Regions from separate parts of the Kitasatospora sp. NPDC051705 genome, predicted to be linked through region 1. Evidence: riboswitches for the same ligand, from Rfam matches in the RefSeq annotation. Region 1 holds a riboswitch; each other region holds the start of a gene.
The links. A riboswitch is a leader RNA that binds a small molecule or an ion and turns the genes downstream of it on or off. The one in region 1 is predicted to bind cyclic di-AMP.

Region 2: linked by a shared signal. The riboswitch ahead of ACIA8Q_RS03880 (hypothetical protein) and the one ahead of ACIA8Q_RS22335 (peptidoglycan DD-metalloendopeptidase family protein) in region 1 are both predicted to bind cyclic di-AMP.
Region 3: linked by a shared signal. The riboswitch ahead of ACIA8Q_RS04800 (transglycosylase family protein) and the one ahead of ACIA8Q_RS22335 (peptidoglycan DD-metalloendopeptidase family protein) in region 1 are both predicted to bind cyclic di-AMP.
Region 4: linked by a shared signal. The riboswitch ahead of ACIA8Q_RS32795 (M23 family metallopeptidase) and the one ahead of ACIA8Q_RS22335 (peptidoglycan DD-metalloendopeptidase family protein) in region 1 are both predicted to bind cyclic di-AMP.

Annotation. Positions count from the first base shown of each region.
Region 1 is NZ_JBITCO010000018.1:35,207-38,683, reverse strand. Features, by position in the region: gene ACIA8Q_RS22340 (DUF2470 domain-containing protein) at 1-384, shown strand, start outside; gene ACIA8Q_RS22335 (peptidoglycan DD-metalloendopeptidase family protein) at 750-1,751, opposite strand; cyclic di-AMP (ydaO/yuaA leader) riboswitch at 1,754-1,937, opposite strand; gene ACIA8Q_RS22330 (MFS transporter) at 2,250-3,477, shown strand, end outside.
Region 2 is NZ_JBITCO010000002.1:282,125-285,601, reverse strand. Features, by position in the region: gene ACIA8Q_RS03885 (hypothetical protein) at 1-453, shown strand, start outside; gene ACIA8Q_RS03880 (hypothetical protein) at 585-1,841, opposite strand; cyclic di-AMP (ydaO/yuaA leader) riboswitch at 1,850-2,008, opposite strand; gene ACIA8Q_RS03875 (MoaF-related domain-containing protein) at 2,453-2,782, shown strand; gene ACIA8Q_RS03870 (alpha/beta hydrolase-fold protein) at 2,909-3,477, opposite strand, start outside.
Region 3 is NZ_JBITCO010000002.1:512,607-516,083, forward strand. Features, by position in the region: gene ACIA8Q_RS04795 (hypothetical protein) at 32-232, opposite strand; gene ACIA8Q_RS04800 (transglycosylase family protein) at 536-1,822, opposite strand; cyclic di-AMP (ydaO/yuaA leader) riboswitch at 1,809-2,010, opposite strand; gene ACIA8Q_RS04805 (hypothetical protein) at 2,405-3,346, opposite strand.
Region 4 is NZ_JBITCO010000046.1:8,839-12,315, forward strand. Features, by position in the region: gene ACIA8Q_RS32780 (TetR-like C-terminal domain-containing protein) at 1-257, opposite strand, end outside; gene ACIA8Q_RS32785 (alpha/beta hydrolase) at 385-1,212, opposite strand; gene ACIA8Q_RS32790 (YiaA/YiaB family inner membrane protein) at 1,337-1,627, opposite strand; cyclic di-AMP (ydaO/yuaA leader) riboswitch at 1,873-2,031, shown strand; gene ACIA8Q_RS32795 (M23 family metallopeptidase) at 2,044-2,877, shown strand; gene ACIA8Q_RS32800 (hypothetical protein) at 2,982-3,477, opposite strand, start outside.

The sequences.
Region 1 (3,477 bases):
CACCTGCGCGTGGACGTCGCCCACGCCGTCCTGTCCACCCCGTACGGCACCGGCGCCCTCACCGCCGCCGACCTCGCCCACGCCGCGCCCGACCCGCTGGCCCGGTACGAGGCCGCACTGCTCACCCACCTCGCCGACGACCACGCGGACGCCGTCGCCGTCCTCACCCGGCTGCTCGACCCGGCGCTGCTCGCCGGGCGGCCGGACGTCCGGCCGCTCGCCCTGGACCGGCACGGCCTGGTGCTGCGCCTGGACCACCCGCACGGCCACCGCGACGTCCGCCTGGTCTTCCCCGAACCCGTCGCCGACACCGAGGAGTTCGGCCAGCGGGTGCACGAGCTGCTGAACGCCGCGGAGCAGGGCCTGCCCGTCCACCGGCTCTGAACCCGCAGCCCGGCGAACGGCACCCGGCGAACGGCAGCCGACAGGCGGCAGGCGGCGGACGCCCCCGGGGCCGACGTCACACCCCCGGCGCCGTCCGCCCGTTGCGCGCGCCGGCGCCGGAAGCGGAGACGCACCGGGAACGCCCCCGGGAACGGCGGCGGAAACGGCAGCGGCCGGCCCGGCTCGCGAGGGAGGTCTCGCGAGCCGGGCCGGCCTGGGCGTGTCCCGCGCCCATGTCCGCCGTTGCGGCGATCACCCGGTCGAGCGGTCACCCGACATGACCATCCCGGAGGATCGTTTCGCCCCGCATCAGCGGTAGTCCCGAAGGGCCCGTCCGGCGGGACCGGGCCCTCGACCCGTCAGGGTCAGAGAGCGACGCCGTGCGCCCGCAGGTAGGCGACCGGGTCGATGTCCGAGCCGTACTCGGAGCCGGTGCGGATCTCGAAGTGCAGGTGCGGGCCGGTCACGTTGCCGGTCGCACCGGAGAGGCCGATCTGCTGGCCGACGGTGACGGTCTGACCGATCGACACGCCGATCGAGGAGAGGTGCGCGTACTCGGCGTAGTGGCCGTCGGCGAGCTTGATCTCGACCTCGTTGCCGTAGGCGCCACCGTTGCCGGCCTTCACCACGACGCCGTTGGCGACGGCGCGCAGCGGGGTGCCGGTGGAGGCGACGAAGTCCTGGCCGGTGTGGTGGCCGGAGGCCCACATCGAACCGGCCACGCCGTAGGCGGTGCCCAGCTTCGGGTTGGCCAGCGGGGCGACGAAGCCCGAGGTGCTGGCGGCGGCCGGGGCGGCGGTGACGGCGGCGGCCGGCTTCGGGGCGGCGGTCTGCACCTGGGTCTGGACCGGGGCGGACGGCTTGGCGGCCTCGGTCTTGGCCTGCACCTGGGCCTTCGGCTTGGCCGGGGCGGCGGGCTTGGCCGGGGCGGCCGGGGCGGCGGGCTTCGCCGGGGCGGCGTCCGCGGACGGCGCGGCGTGGCCGGCGATCGAGAGGTGCTGACCCGGGAAGATCAGGTTCGGGTTGCCGCCGACGACCGAGCGGTTGTGCTCGTACAGCGCCTGCCAGCCACCGTCGACGTGCTTGGCGTCGGCGATCTTCGACAGGGTGTCACCGCTGACGACGCGGTAGCTCTCGGCCTGGGCCGGGGCGGTGACGGGAGCGGCGGCCGGGGCGGCCGGCTTGGCGTCGACGCTGGTGGCGTCGGTCCAGGTGGAGCTCTGCGCGGCCGGGGCGGCCGGGGCGGTGTGCGCCTGGGCGCTCACGGCGGCCACGAGCGGAAGGGCGAAGGAGACCCCGGTGACCGCGGTGGCGATGCCGATGCGGGCGGCGCGGGGCAGGGCGATACGACGAGCCTGAGCAGGCATGGAAGTTTCCTCTCCGACGCCTGCGAGGTGAGCTGTCGGGTTCGGGCTGGAGTTGCCCGGCCGCATGCGCGGCTTCACCCCAAGCCGGCCCTGGGATCCGGTACGCGAAGCGCGTGCCGATCCCGGTCCGGCGACTTACCTGTGGGTCCCCCGCTCCTGCCGTACAGAGTTCAGTTCGAACCACCGGGCAGCGGCAGGATTCGGCGTTCCACCCGGCGGATCCGTCCGGACTGGCCGGGCGGTCGCTGAACTAAAACCCATCCGTCCGGGTGAAGCAATGTCGATCTCTTGAACGGACAACCATCCCCGCCGAGGCCGTGACACTCCGAATGATCGGCTGCACCGTGCGTGCACAATCCATTCACCCGGCGCCACTGATCCACGACGCTGCGCCGATCCCGCCACCGCTGCGCGACCGTTCGCTCACGCACCGCACACCGTCGACACACCCCCCGGTGACCCTTGTCACGCGGGCCCCGCGGGGCGCAGGATCGGGCCGTGGCCACCTCCGCGGCCGGCACCCTGCGCCTGGGCACCGCGCAGGGACGCTGGGTACTCCTGGCAACCGTGCTCGGCTCCAGCATGGCGATGCTCGACGGCACCGTGGTGAACGTCGCGCTGCCCCGGATCGGCACCGACCTCGGTGCCTCCCTCGCCTCCCTGCAATGGACCCTGAACGCCTATCTGCTGACGCTCGCCGGGCTGATCCTGCTCGGCGGCGCGCTCGGCGACCGGTACGGCCGGCGCCGGGTGTTCCTGATCGGGGTGGTCTGGTTCGCCGCCGCCTCGGCGGCCTGCGCCGCCGCCCCCACCATCCAGGTGCTGGTCGCGGCCCGCGCCGTGCAGGGCATCGGCGGCGCGCTGCTCACCCCCGGTTCGCTCGCCATGCTGCAGGCCGTCTTCCACCCGGAGGACCGCTCGGCGGCGGTCGGCCTGTGGTCGGGGCTCGGCGGCGTGTCGGCGGCGGTCGGCCCGTTCCTCGGCGGCTGGCTGGTGGACGGCCCCGGCTGGCGGTGGATCTTCCTGCTCAACCTGCCGCTGGCGGCCGCCGTCGTCGCGGTCGGCGCCCGGCACGTCCCGGAGAGCCGGGACGAGAGCGCCACCGGTCGCTTCGACGTCCTCGGTGCGCTGCTCGCCGCGCTCGCCCTCGGTGCGCTCACCTACGCGTTGACCGCCGCCGGGGAGGGCCTCTCCCCCGCGGTCTGGTTCGCCGGAGCGGTCGGGCTGGTGCTCGGCGCGGCCTTCCTCACGGTCGAACGCCGCGCCGCCGAGCCGATGCTGCCGCTCGGCCTCTTCTCCTCCCGGCTGTTCACCGCCGTGAACCTGGTCACCCTGTGCGTCTACGCGGCGTTCAGCGGGGTGTTCTTCCTGCTGGTCGTGCAGCTGCAGATCGTCTCGGGCTTCTCCCCGCTGGTCTCCGGCCTCGCCCTGGTCCCGATCACCGTGCTGATGCTCACGTTCTCGGCGCGCGCCGGGCGGCTGGGCAAGCGGATCGGCCCGCGGATCCCGCTGACCGTCGGGCCGCTGCTGTGCGCCGCCGGGGTGCTGCTGATGCTGCGCATCGGCGCCGGCTCCACCTACTGGGCCGACGTGCTGCCGGCCGTGACGGTGATGGGCTGCGGGATGACCCTGCTGGTGGCGCCGCTGACCGCGACGGTGCTGGCCGCGGTCGAGGTGCGGCACGCGGGCATCGCCAGCGGCGTCAACAACGCCGCCGCCCGCGCGG
Region 2 (3,477 bases), on a different contig from region 1:
CGCCGCCCCGAGCCGCGGCCGGTGGTGGACGTCGGCGCGGCCCTGGTCAAGCCCTCGAACTCCGACCTGGAGGTGGTCCGGATCGACCCGGACCCCGCTCCGCCCGGTGGCAGCACGACGATCCACGCATTCGTCGGGAACGGCGGCCCCGACACCACCGCCTCGCCGTTCACCGTCGTGGTCACCCTGCCGGAGGGGGTCACCCCCGAGGAGCCGTTCTTCCCCGAGGACTGCGAGGTGTTCCAGAACGGCCACCGGGTGCGCTGCGTCTTCCCCGCGGGGCTGAAGTCGGGGCGCAGCGCGACCGCGCTCGTCCCGGTCCGCCTCTCCCCCGACCTCCCGCTCGGCACCCTCCAGGGCGGCTGGGTCGCGGTGCGCGGCGCGGACGACAAGGACGAGACCAACAACCGGAAGCCGTTCGAGATCAGGGTGGTCGAGACGACCAACGACTGAGCCGGTACGCCCGAGCGCCCGGGGCCGAGTGGTCGGCCCCGGGCGCTCGGGCGTCAGCAGCCGGGAACGGGCTGCCGGCGGTGATCACGTGAGCCGTCGGGCCCGAGCGGCTGGACCCGACGGCTCACGCGTCAGCGGTAGACCCGGACGTAGTCCGCGGCCATGCTGAGCGGCGTGGTCCCCTGCGGCGCCGGGTGGTACTGCCCCGCGCACACCGAGAGGTTGAGGATCAGGTACGCCGACCAGTTGGCGCCGACGCCCTTGCCGTCCGAGAAGACCTTGACGCCGTTGACGTACCAGTCGACCGAGTTGGCGCCGTAGTAGGTGCCGATCGTCACCCACTGGTCCTTCGCGACGGCACCGGCGTCGGTGTAGTACTTGGCGTTGCCGGGGTTGACGTGGTTGGTCAGCTCCAGCAGGTTCGGGTTGTCGGGGTGGTACTCGAAGGAGTCGATCTCCCCGTTGCCGTTCTTCCAGGTCCACAGGGCCGGCCAGGCACCGGAACCGGACGGCAGCTTGACCCGGGTCTCGGCGTAGTCGCCGGTCTTGACCTGGAAGCCCTCGCTGGAGCCCTCGGTGGTCAGGAAGCCCGCGTTCCAGGCCTGCTTGCCGTTCTCCAGGGTGGTGCCGCTCGGCGCGGCCGTGAAGGTGGCGACCCCGTTGGCGACGCTGACGTTGTTCTTGTTCAGCAGGTCGAGCTTGTTGTCGTCCGGGTTGTGGTTCCCGTACCTGTAGGCGGTGCTCTTGTCACCGACCCAGCGCGAGCCCCAGGTGATCGAGCTGTTGAACTCGTCGGACCAGGTCAGCGCCTTGCCCGCGACCGGGGAGGCCGGGGTGCCCGCCGAGGGGCTCGCCGTGGCACCGGGGGCGCTGGTGGGGGACGGCGTCGGGGTGGCGGTGGGAGCCGGGGTCGGGGTCGCCGTGCCGGAGACCACCAGCTGCTGCGAGGGCAGGTTGTGCCAGGCGCCGCCGAGGTCCTGCCAGAAGCCGAACTGGCTGTACGTCCCGGCCGGCAGCGCGCGGGCACCGCTGGTGAAGGACAGCCCGCTCGGGCAGATCTGCACGTTGGAGAGGTTGCCGGGGAAGTCCAGGTTGGTGCCGCGCGCGTCGCGCACGCCCACACCCACCGTCTTCGCGGTGACGCAGGCCGAGGAGTGGACGGTCAGCGAGGCGGTGGCGGCCTTGTTGGCGACCATCGTCGCGGGGGCCAGCCGGTCCTGGGTGACGGTCGGGGTGGTGGCGGCGTGGGCGGCGACGGTCGCCGGGAGGCCCAGCAGACCGGCACCGCTGACGGCGACCGCCCCGGTGGCGGCGAGGGCGGCGAAGCGGCCCCGGTGGGCCGGGCGGGCGTGGCGCGGCGTGCGGCGCCGGAGGGCAGGCTGGTGCATGGGGTGTCCTCTGCGACGCCTGCGAGGTGAGCTGTCGGGTTCGGGCTGCAGTTGCCCGGCCGCCGGTGGGAGCGGCTTCACCCCTAGCCGCGACCCGCACGCGGGAGAGCGTGCGGGCCGGGCGCTGACCTTGGTTCCCCCGCTCCCGTCCACTGTGGTCCTCGGTTGCCCGCCGGCGGGTGGACGGGACTCGGCGTCCCGGCGGCGGGGTCCGCGTGGCGGACGGCCGTTGCAGGCTAGGCAGACCGTCCGTGAACGGACAACTCTGCCGGGCGGGTTGTCGCGCAGCTCACAGTGGTGTCGATCAACGACGCTGCGTGGCGGTCGAGTTGATCATCCCCTCGGCCGAGCCGGGCGTCCACCCGGCTCCCGGCCTGCGCCGCCGGCGCCCGGCGACCGGAGGACGGCTCGCCGGTGCCGCCGAGGGACGTCCGGCGGGCGCCCGCCCGGTGCGCCCTCCGGCGCGGCCGACTCCCCCGGCCGCGCCCGGCACAACTGCACCCGCCGGGCTCGCCCGGTCGGATAAATTGGAGGTCCGACATCTTCCGCAGTGCACAAGACCCCACGGACCACCCGTGCGCACCCCACCGGGAACGAGGTACCGCCCCACCATGACCGCGCCCTTGCCCGCCTTCGCCGGCCGCACCTACCTCTTCCGGGCCGACAACGGCGCGGCCTTCCGCAACGCCTACTCGGCCGACGGCACGCGGCTGCGCTGGGAGGGCCTCGGCGAGTCCGCGGGCCAGTGGGAGGACGTGCGGCTGCACGTCGCCGAGGTGGCGCCGGAGATCTACTTCGTCAGCTGGACGGAGCAGAGCGGGATCACCGTCAGCCACGTGATGGACCTCGGCAGGCTGACGGTCCGCGCCTTCTGGACATTCGAGGGCGAGGGCGGCCGGGTGGGCGAGCTGCACACCGGGACCCTGGAGCGGGTGGCCTGACCGATCGGTCCGGGCGGTCCGGCCGGGGGCCGCTGCGGTCCGGAGCCGTTACGGTCAGGGGTCGGTCGGGCCTGGGCCGGGCTCGGGCCTGGGCCGGGCTCGGGCCTGGGCCGGTCGGACCGGGGCTCAGACGGTCTGGTTGGGCACCTTGAGGTGCTGGGACAGCCACTCGAGCGAGGAGGGCAGCAGCGCGCTCCACGTCTCGAAGTTGTGGCCGCCGTTCTCCAGCATGCTGTAGGACACCTTCATCGGGTCCTTCACCGCGTCGACGAAGGCCTCGGTCTCGCGCCGGTAGTCGCCGTCGCCCTTCTTGGTGCCGGCGAGGAGCACGGACACCTTCGGCTGCGGCAGGTTCTTCAGCCGCCACAACAGGTTCGCCTCGTTTCGGCGCTGGCTGCTGCCGCCGAACAGGTCCCCCGTGGTCGGGTCGTCCGCCGCGTCGTAGTAGGCGGAGAGCGCGACGGCCGTCGGGAAGACGTCGGGGTGGCGCATGGCCAGCTTGAGCGCGCAGTAGCCACCGGTGGAGTTGCCCATGAAGGCCCAGGCCTGCGGGTCCGCGGAGACCCGGTAGCTCGCCTGGATCGCCGAGGGGACGTCCTTGGTGAAGTAGGTGTCGGACTGCGCGCCGCCCGGGATGTCCTCGCACTCGGTGTCCTGCGGCAGGGCGGGCGAGGGGCGCACCAGGACCATGACGG
Region 3 (3,477 bases), on a different contig from region 1:
GGGTGGCGCGGACGGCGGCGGGTGGGGCGGGTCAGCCCTGCTGGTCGGTGGGGCGGCTGCGGGTGAGCCGCCGGTCGCCGGCGGGGTCGCCGGTCCGGGTCCCGGTGCGGCGGCCGCGGGCCAGGTAGTCCCGCAGGACCAGTTCGACGGCGTCCTGCGGGTTCTTGGTGCCGGAGAGCAGCATCGCGTCGATCGCGAGGTTGGCGTCGAGTGTGACGGTGACCTGGGCCATGGTGGCTCCTCCTCGGGTGCAGAGCAGCAGCATGCCCGGTGTGGCCGGCTTTGACCATGACCTTCGGCCGGCGGAGGGCGGGTACGCCGGAACCCCCGGGGGAGAGCGATCGGGCTCTCCCCCGGGGGTTCCGTGTGGCGGGCGACGGGGGCGGGTGACAGATGACGGGTTTCAGATGATGAAATCTGTCGGCTGAAATCTGAAATCTGAAATCTGTCAGCTGTTCGCCGTCAGCTGTTCGCCGTCAGCTGTTCGCCGTCAGCCGTCGGCTGTGCCGTGCCGCCCGTGGCCCGCCGGTGTGCCTCAGACCCGGCCGGCGAAGTCCGGGGCCCAGTTGGCGACGGTCTGCTCGCGCACGCCCGAGCTCGGGTTGGCGGCCTCGACGTACTTGCCGCCGCCGACGTAGATCGCGACGTGGTAGACGCCGGAGTCCTGGCCGTTGTTGGACCAGAACAGCAGGTCGCCCGGCTGCAGGTTGTCCAGCGAGACGTGGGTGCTGGCGGCGGCCTGGTCCGCGGCCACGCGCGGGATGGAGACGCCCGCGGCGCGCAGCGCGGCCTGGGTCAGGCCGGAGCAGTCCCAGCCGCCGTTGCCGGTGCCGCCGTAGACGTAGGCCTGGCCGACCTTCGACTCGGCGAAGGAGACCGCGGCGGCCATGCTGCCGGTGGCGGCCTGGGCCGGGGCCTGGGCGGCCGGGGCCTGGGTCTGCGCGGCCGGCTTGGCGTTCACGGCACCGCCGTCGGTGGTCTGGCCGGACTTCTTCGAACGGTCGAACCAGCTGAAGTCGGAGCCGGACTTGGTCGCGGTGGCCGCCTGCCGGCCGTGGCCGGCGTCCTTGAAGGACAGGTGCTGGCCCGGGTAGATGGTGTTCGGGCCGTCGGTCAGGGTGCCGCGGTTGAGCTCGTAGAGCCGCTGCCAGCCGCCGTCGATGTTGTGCTTGTCGGCGATGGAGGACAGCCAGTCGCCGGCCACGACGGTGTAGTCGTCGCTCTCGGCCTGGGCGCCGCCCTGGGTCTGCTCCTGGTGCTTCTGGGTCCAGGTGCTCTTGGCGGAGTCGCCGGAGGTCTGCTCCTGGGCCGGCGCGGCCGGCTTGGTGGCCGGGGCGGGGGTCTGCGCGGGCTTGGCGGCCGGGGCGGGCTTGGCGGCCGTAGCACCGGCGGTGGAGCCCGCGGAGGTGTCGACGGCGGCCGGGGCGCCGCCCTTGGTCAGGCCGGCCTGGACCGAGCAGACCGGCCAGGCGCCGGGGCCCTGCGAGGCGAGGACCTTCTCGGCGACGGCGATCTGCTGGTCCTTGGTGGCCAGGTTGGCCTGCGGGGCGTACGCGGTGCCGCCGAAGGCGGCCCAGGTGCTGGAGGTGAACTGCAGGCCGCCGTAGAAGCCGTTGCCGGTGTTGATGCTCCAGTTGCCGCTGCTCTCGCACTGGGCGACCTTGTCCCAGGTCGCGACGGAGGCGGCGGAGGCGGTGCCGGTGGTGAGGCAGGGGATCGTGAGGCCGACGCCCGCGACGCCGATGGCGGCGATGACGCGGCGGGTGCGGCTGGACAGACGGGTGCCGTTGGTGGGCAGCATGAAGACGTGGTCCTCTCCCACGCCTGCGAGGTGAGCTGTCGGATTCGGGCTGGAGTTGCCCGGCCGCGCTGTGGACGCGGCTTCACCCCTAGCCCTGAACCGTTCCTGGGAACAGTCCGGGGCGACTTACCTGTGGGTCCCCCGCTCCTGCCGTGGTGCGTTTTCGCGCTGCCAGGGCATCCGACGGCAGGACTCGGCGTTGCGGATGAACTGGGTCCGTGTGGTCACGAACGGGGAGCACGTTAAGCAGACTTAAGTTCAAACCGCAAACACTGTGATGCGCATCACGGTTTGGCGAGAATGATCGTTTCCGCTGTCCGTCATGATCCGAAATGATCGTTTTCCCGCAACGGCGCCACGGGTGCGCACAACTGGCCGTTCCTCAGGAAACGGCTGACGACGCGTCGGGGTGCGATCGGGCGCGTCCGCGATGCGGGAGGCGCGGCCGATTCCCGGCCGCCGGCCCGCGCCCCGGGCAGAACCGATCAAACATCAACAGAACGGACATCACGCCTATTCACGCCTTAACTCCCGTACGGGGCAAGCCGGAAGGGCCCGGAACGAAGCCGTTCCGGGCCCTTCGGTGCGCGTGGTGTCCCGCTACTACTCCTCGGGCCCCCCGGCGGCGGCGTGGGCGCCGTGGGTGCCCTCAGCGGCCTCCGCGGCGGCCTCCGCCTCGGCCTGGGCCAGCTCCTCCGGGGAGGGCGCCGGCAGCGCGGCCAGGTAGGTCGAGGCGATCAGCTGGCCGACCGTCGGGTAGGCGCCCAGCGGAGCGGCGGACGGGCAGCCCGTCTCCTCGGCGGCCGTCGCGAGCAGCTCGGAGTCGGCCTCCGGGCCGATCACCAGCGGGGCCAGCGCGGGGCGCAGGGAGCCGGTCTCCTTGAGGTGGTTGACGGCCGCGGCCACCGAGCCGGGCACGTCGAGCGCGGCGGGGATGACCGGGACGGCCAGCCGGGCCGCCAGCAGTACGCCGGTGATGCCGGCCGCCGCGGCGGCCTCCTCGCCGCCGACGGTGGTCAGGACCACGCCGTCCGCGGCGGTCGCGATGGCGAACAGCCTGGCCCGGTCGGCGCGGGCCAGCCCGGCCTCGGACAGGCGCACGTGGACGGCCTCGGCGAGCAGCGGGTGCGGGCCGAGCACGTCGGTGACGGACGCGCCGTACTCCGCTGCGAGGGCGTGGAGTTCGGTCAGGAAGCCGTGCGGGCCGGGGACCAGCGGGACCACGACGGGCACCGGCAGGCCGGCCTCGGCGGCCATGGCCAGGAGCTCGGCGACGGTGCGGTCCTCGCTGTCGTCGGCCTCGGTGTTCCCACCGGGGAGGTAGCCGACCGCGGTGCGGACGCCGGCCTGCTCGCTGCGGACGATCGACAGCAGTTCCTCGACGACCGAGCGGGACTCGGGCCCTGCGGTCGCGGGCACGGCCAGCACCAGGGCCGGGGCGCCGGTCGGAATCTCGGGGCGCTCGGGACGGCGGTGGCGCCCCCGCGCACGGGAGCCTGGAGTGCGGACGGGCAGTGGCGCGCCCGGGATGGCTGCGGTGCTCATGCCGGAGATCGTAGGACATCGGCCGGTCGGGCCTGCAGTCGGCTGCCGTTCGGGTTCCGCGCGGCCGCGGTGCGCGCGCGGTGCGCGACGTGTGCCGATCCGGGCGGATCCACAGCAATGCGGACATATCT
Region 4 (3,477 bases), on a different contig from region 1:
ACGGCGGCGACGGCGTCGTCCCCGCTGCGGCCGACGGCGGCCTCGGCCAGCCGGTCCGCGAGCTCCTCGGTGACCCGGACGGCGAGCAGCCGGCGCAGCTCGGCGAGCCCGCCGCTGACGTGCTTGTAGAGCGAGGGGGTGGCGACCCCGGCCCGGGCCGCGACGGCGGCCAGGGTGAGGGCTTCGGAGCCCTGTTCGTCGATGAGGGCGAGGGCGTGGCCGACGACCTGGTCGGGGGTCAGTCCTACTCGGGGCATGGTGCGGTCTCTCCGTGGACGGGCGGACGGGCGGGCGGGCGGTGCGGACGACCGGGGCGGGCCCGGGCGCGGCGGGGCGGACCGGGCTCGGGCGAGCGGGCCCGCGGCCGGGGCCGGGCGTCAGGCGTCAGGCGAGCTCGGCGAGGAAGGGCAGCAGGGCGCCGGCGGTGGCCTCCGGGGCGTCGGCCATCGGGTAGTGGCCGGATCCCTCGATCATGACCTTCCGGGCGCCGAGCGCCGCGGTCTGCCGGTCGGCGACGGCCTCCGGGTCGGGGAAGTCGGGGTCCTTGCCGCCCATGACGACGAGCGCGGGGCAGCGGACGGCGGCGGTCCAGCCGATCGGCGCGGAGTCGCCGGAGACGTGTCCGCGGGTGGCCGTCCGGCGGCCCGGGGTGCGCATGGCGGCGACGAGTCCGTCGACGTAGGCGTCGAAGTCGGCGGGCCTGGCACCGGGGAAGGCGAGCTTGCGGTGGTAGAAGCCCCAGAAGGCCGGCCAGTGGACGATCAGGGCGCCCATCGCGCGGACGACGCCGCGCATGAGGGCGTTGGCCGGGGGGTTCTCGACGAAGGCGTCGATAAGGGCGATCCCGGCGACCCGCTGCGGGGCGTCACCGGCGACCTTGACGACGGTCGCGCCGGTGTAGGAGTTGCCGACGAGCACGGCGCGTTCGATGCCGAGGTGGTTCAGCAGGGCCAGGACGTCGGTGGCGATGGCGGCGGGTGAGTAGTCGTCCCAGACGATCGACGACTCGCCGAAGCCGCGCAGGTCCATGGTGATGACGCGGTGGCCGGCGGCGGTCAGCAGCGGGTGCAGGTGCCGGTAGGCGGCGCGGGTGTCGAGCATCCCGGGGAGCAGGACGACGGGGGCGCCGTCGCCCTGCCGGGTGTCGTCGTAGGCGATGCGCCCGCCGGGGACGTCGAGGTACTGGGTGCTGGTGGCGCTGGTGGCGTTCATGGTGGGCCTCCTGGGACCGCCGCTGCGGGTCGTCGGCGTCTGCCGATAGCCATAAAGCTAAGGCTAATAGCCTTAGCCGTCAAGCCCTCGGTGCCGTCCGCCCCCGGGGTCCCGCGGTGCCCGCTCAGACCCCGTCGACCTTGAACGGGTCGTGCTCGCTGAGCAGCTTCTCCAGCCGGGCCTGGTCCACCCGGGTGACGATCTCGTTGGTCTCCTGCCGGTCCCGGACCACCTTGGCGAGCGTGAAGGACGAGGTGACGGTGTAGAGGAGCCCGATCGCCAGGAAGGCGCGGGTCCAGCCGCCGACCGGCAGGTAGGCGATCCCGACGGCGAGGGCTCCGCCGGACAGCGCGAAGGAGAGCACGGCCTGGATGTAGTACGCGGCCGTGGTGCGGGACTGCATCGGTGCGTTCATGGCGTCAGGATGCGGCGGGGTGATCGGTCCGCACATGAGTAGGCGTACTCAGATGGGGGGTCGTTCGCTGACGTTCGATCACGTCGAGCGGCTCAATGCCGGTCAATGGGGACAAAACCCGCCATCACCTACCAGGGCGCCCTGGTCATCTGCGGTCGTCCCGGGCGGACGGCTTGGAATCGGGGCGCCCTAGGATTAACGTTTGATAACGCAGCGCGGTCGTCAACGCCGTACCCAGACGGCACCGTGCGCCGTCGCCTAATCCCGCCGGCCGGCCTCCGGGCAGGCCAGGGAGCCGGGGAACCACGTTCCTTGGGGTGAATCGGCGGGGCCCAGGCCCGGCCGTAGGAGACCTTCCTGCTCCGAACCCGTCAGCTAACCCGGTAGGCGCGAAGGAAGGAAAGGAGCGCGCCTCCGTGGCGTCGACGCACACCCCGGCACACCCGGCCGGCCCCGCAGCCGGTACCCGGCTCCTCGACCACCCCGGCATGGCCGACCTGGAGCACCCCGCCCCGGAAGCCGACGCCAACCGGCACCGGATGCCGCGTCAGACCCGCGGAGCCTCCCCGCTGCTCGGCGTCACCGCCGTCGCGGCCACCCTGGGCGCCACCGGCTTCGCCTCCGCCACCCCGGCTGCCGCGCCCGCCGTCGAGGCCCCCGACGAGACCCCGGTCGCCCTCTCCGCCGACCCCGGGCTCGCGCTCGCCGCCCGGATCCAGCAGCAGGCCGACAGCCAGCGCACCGCCGCCGAGGAGGGCGCCCGCGTCCAGGCCGCCAAGGAGGCCGAGGCCAAGGCCGCCGCCAAGGAGGCCGAGGCCAAGCGGGCCGCCGAGGAGGCCGAGCGGGCCAAGGCCGCCGCCCTCACCCTGCCGGTGAAGGACTACAACCTCTCCGCCCACTACGGCCAGAGCGCCCGCTACTGGGCCCACCTGCACACCGGTCTGGACTTCGCCGCCGACACCGGGACCCCGGTCTTCGCGGTCGGCCAGGGCACCATCACCTCGGCCGGCTGGTCCGGTTCGTACGGCTACCGGATCGTCGAGACCCTGCCCGACGGCACCGAGATCTGGTACTGCCACCTCTCCTCGATCATCAAGGGCTCCGGCAAGGTCACCTCCGGCCAGCAGATCGGCAAGGTCGGCGCCACCGGCAACGTCACCGGCCCCCACCTGCACCTGGAGGTCCGCCCCGGCGGCGGCGCCCCGGTCGACCCGGAGACCTGGCTGGAGCAGCGCGGCCTCACCCCCTGAGCCGGCGCCCCCACCGGCCCCCGCCGACCGCGGCGGACCCGAACGGACCGGAGCCCCGGCCGCACGCGTGCGGCCGGGGCTCCGGCACGTCGCCCCGCGGGCGGCTACTCCTGCGGCAGCCCCGCCAGGTAGGCGTCGATCTCCTCCTGCCCCGGCTCCGGTGCGAGGTCCGGGAACTCCTCCAGAAGCAGCCGCGCCAGCCCCGGGACGGTCCACTCGCCGCACAGGTCGAGCGCGGCCTGCGCCGCAGCCTCCTCGAACTCCCCGAAGCCCCCGGACAGTTCGTCCGGCATCGGCCGGCCCGCGGCGGTCAGCTCCGCCAGGTTGCGGTAGCTGCGCCGCATCAGACCCTGCTCCAGCAGCCGGCGCGCGCCGTCCGTCGCCATGCCGACCGACAGCACCCGGGCCGGCCCCCAGCCCTGCTCGTCCAGCTCGTCCAGCCAGCCGGTCGGGACCAGCGCGGCGATCGCCGCCAGCCGCTCCTCCTCCGCCAGCTCCCGGAAGCCGTCCAGCCAGGCCCGCACCGCCGCCGGGTCCGCGACGTCCACCTCGTACGCGTGCAGCAGCAGCGCGTACAGCCGGGGCCAGGTCACCAGGTCG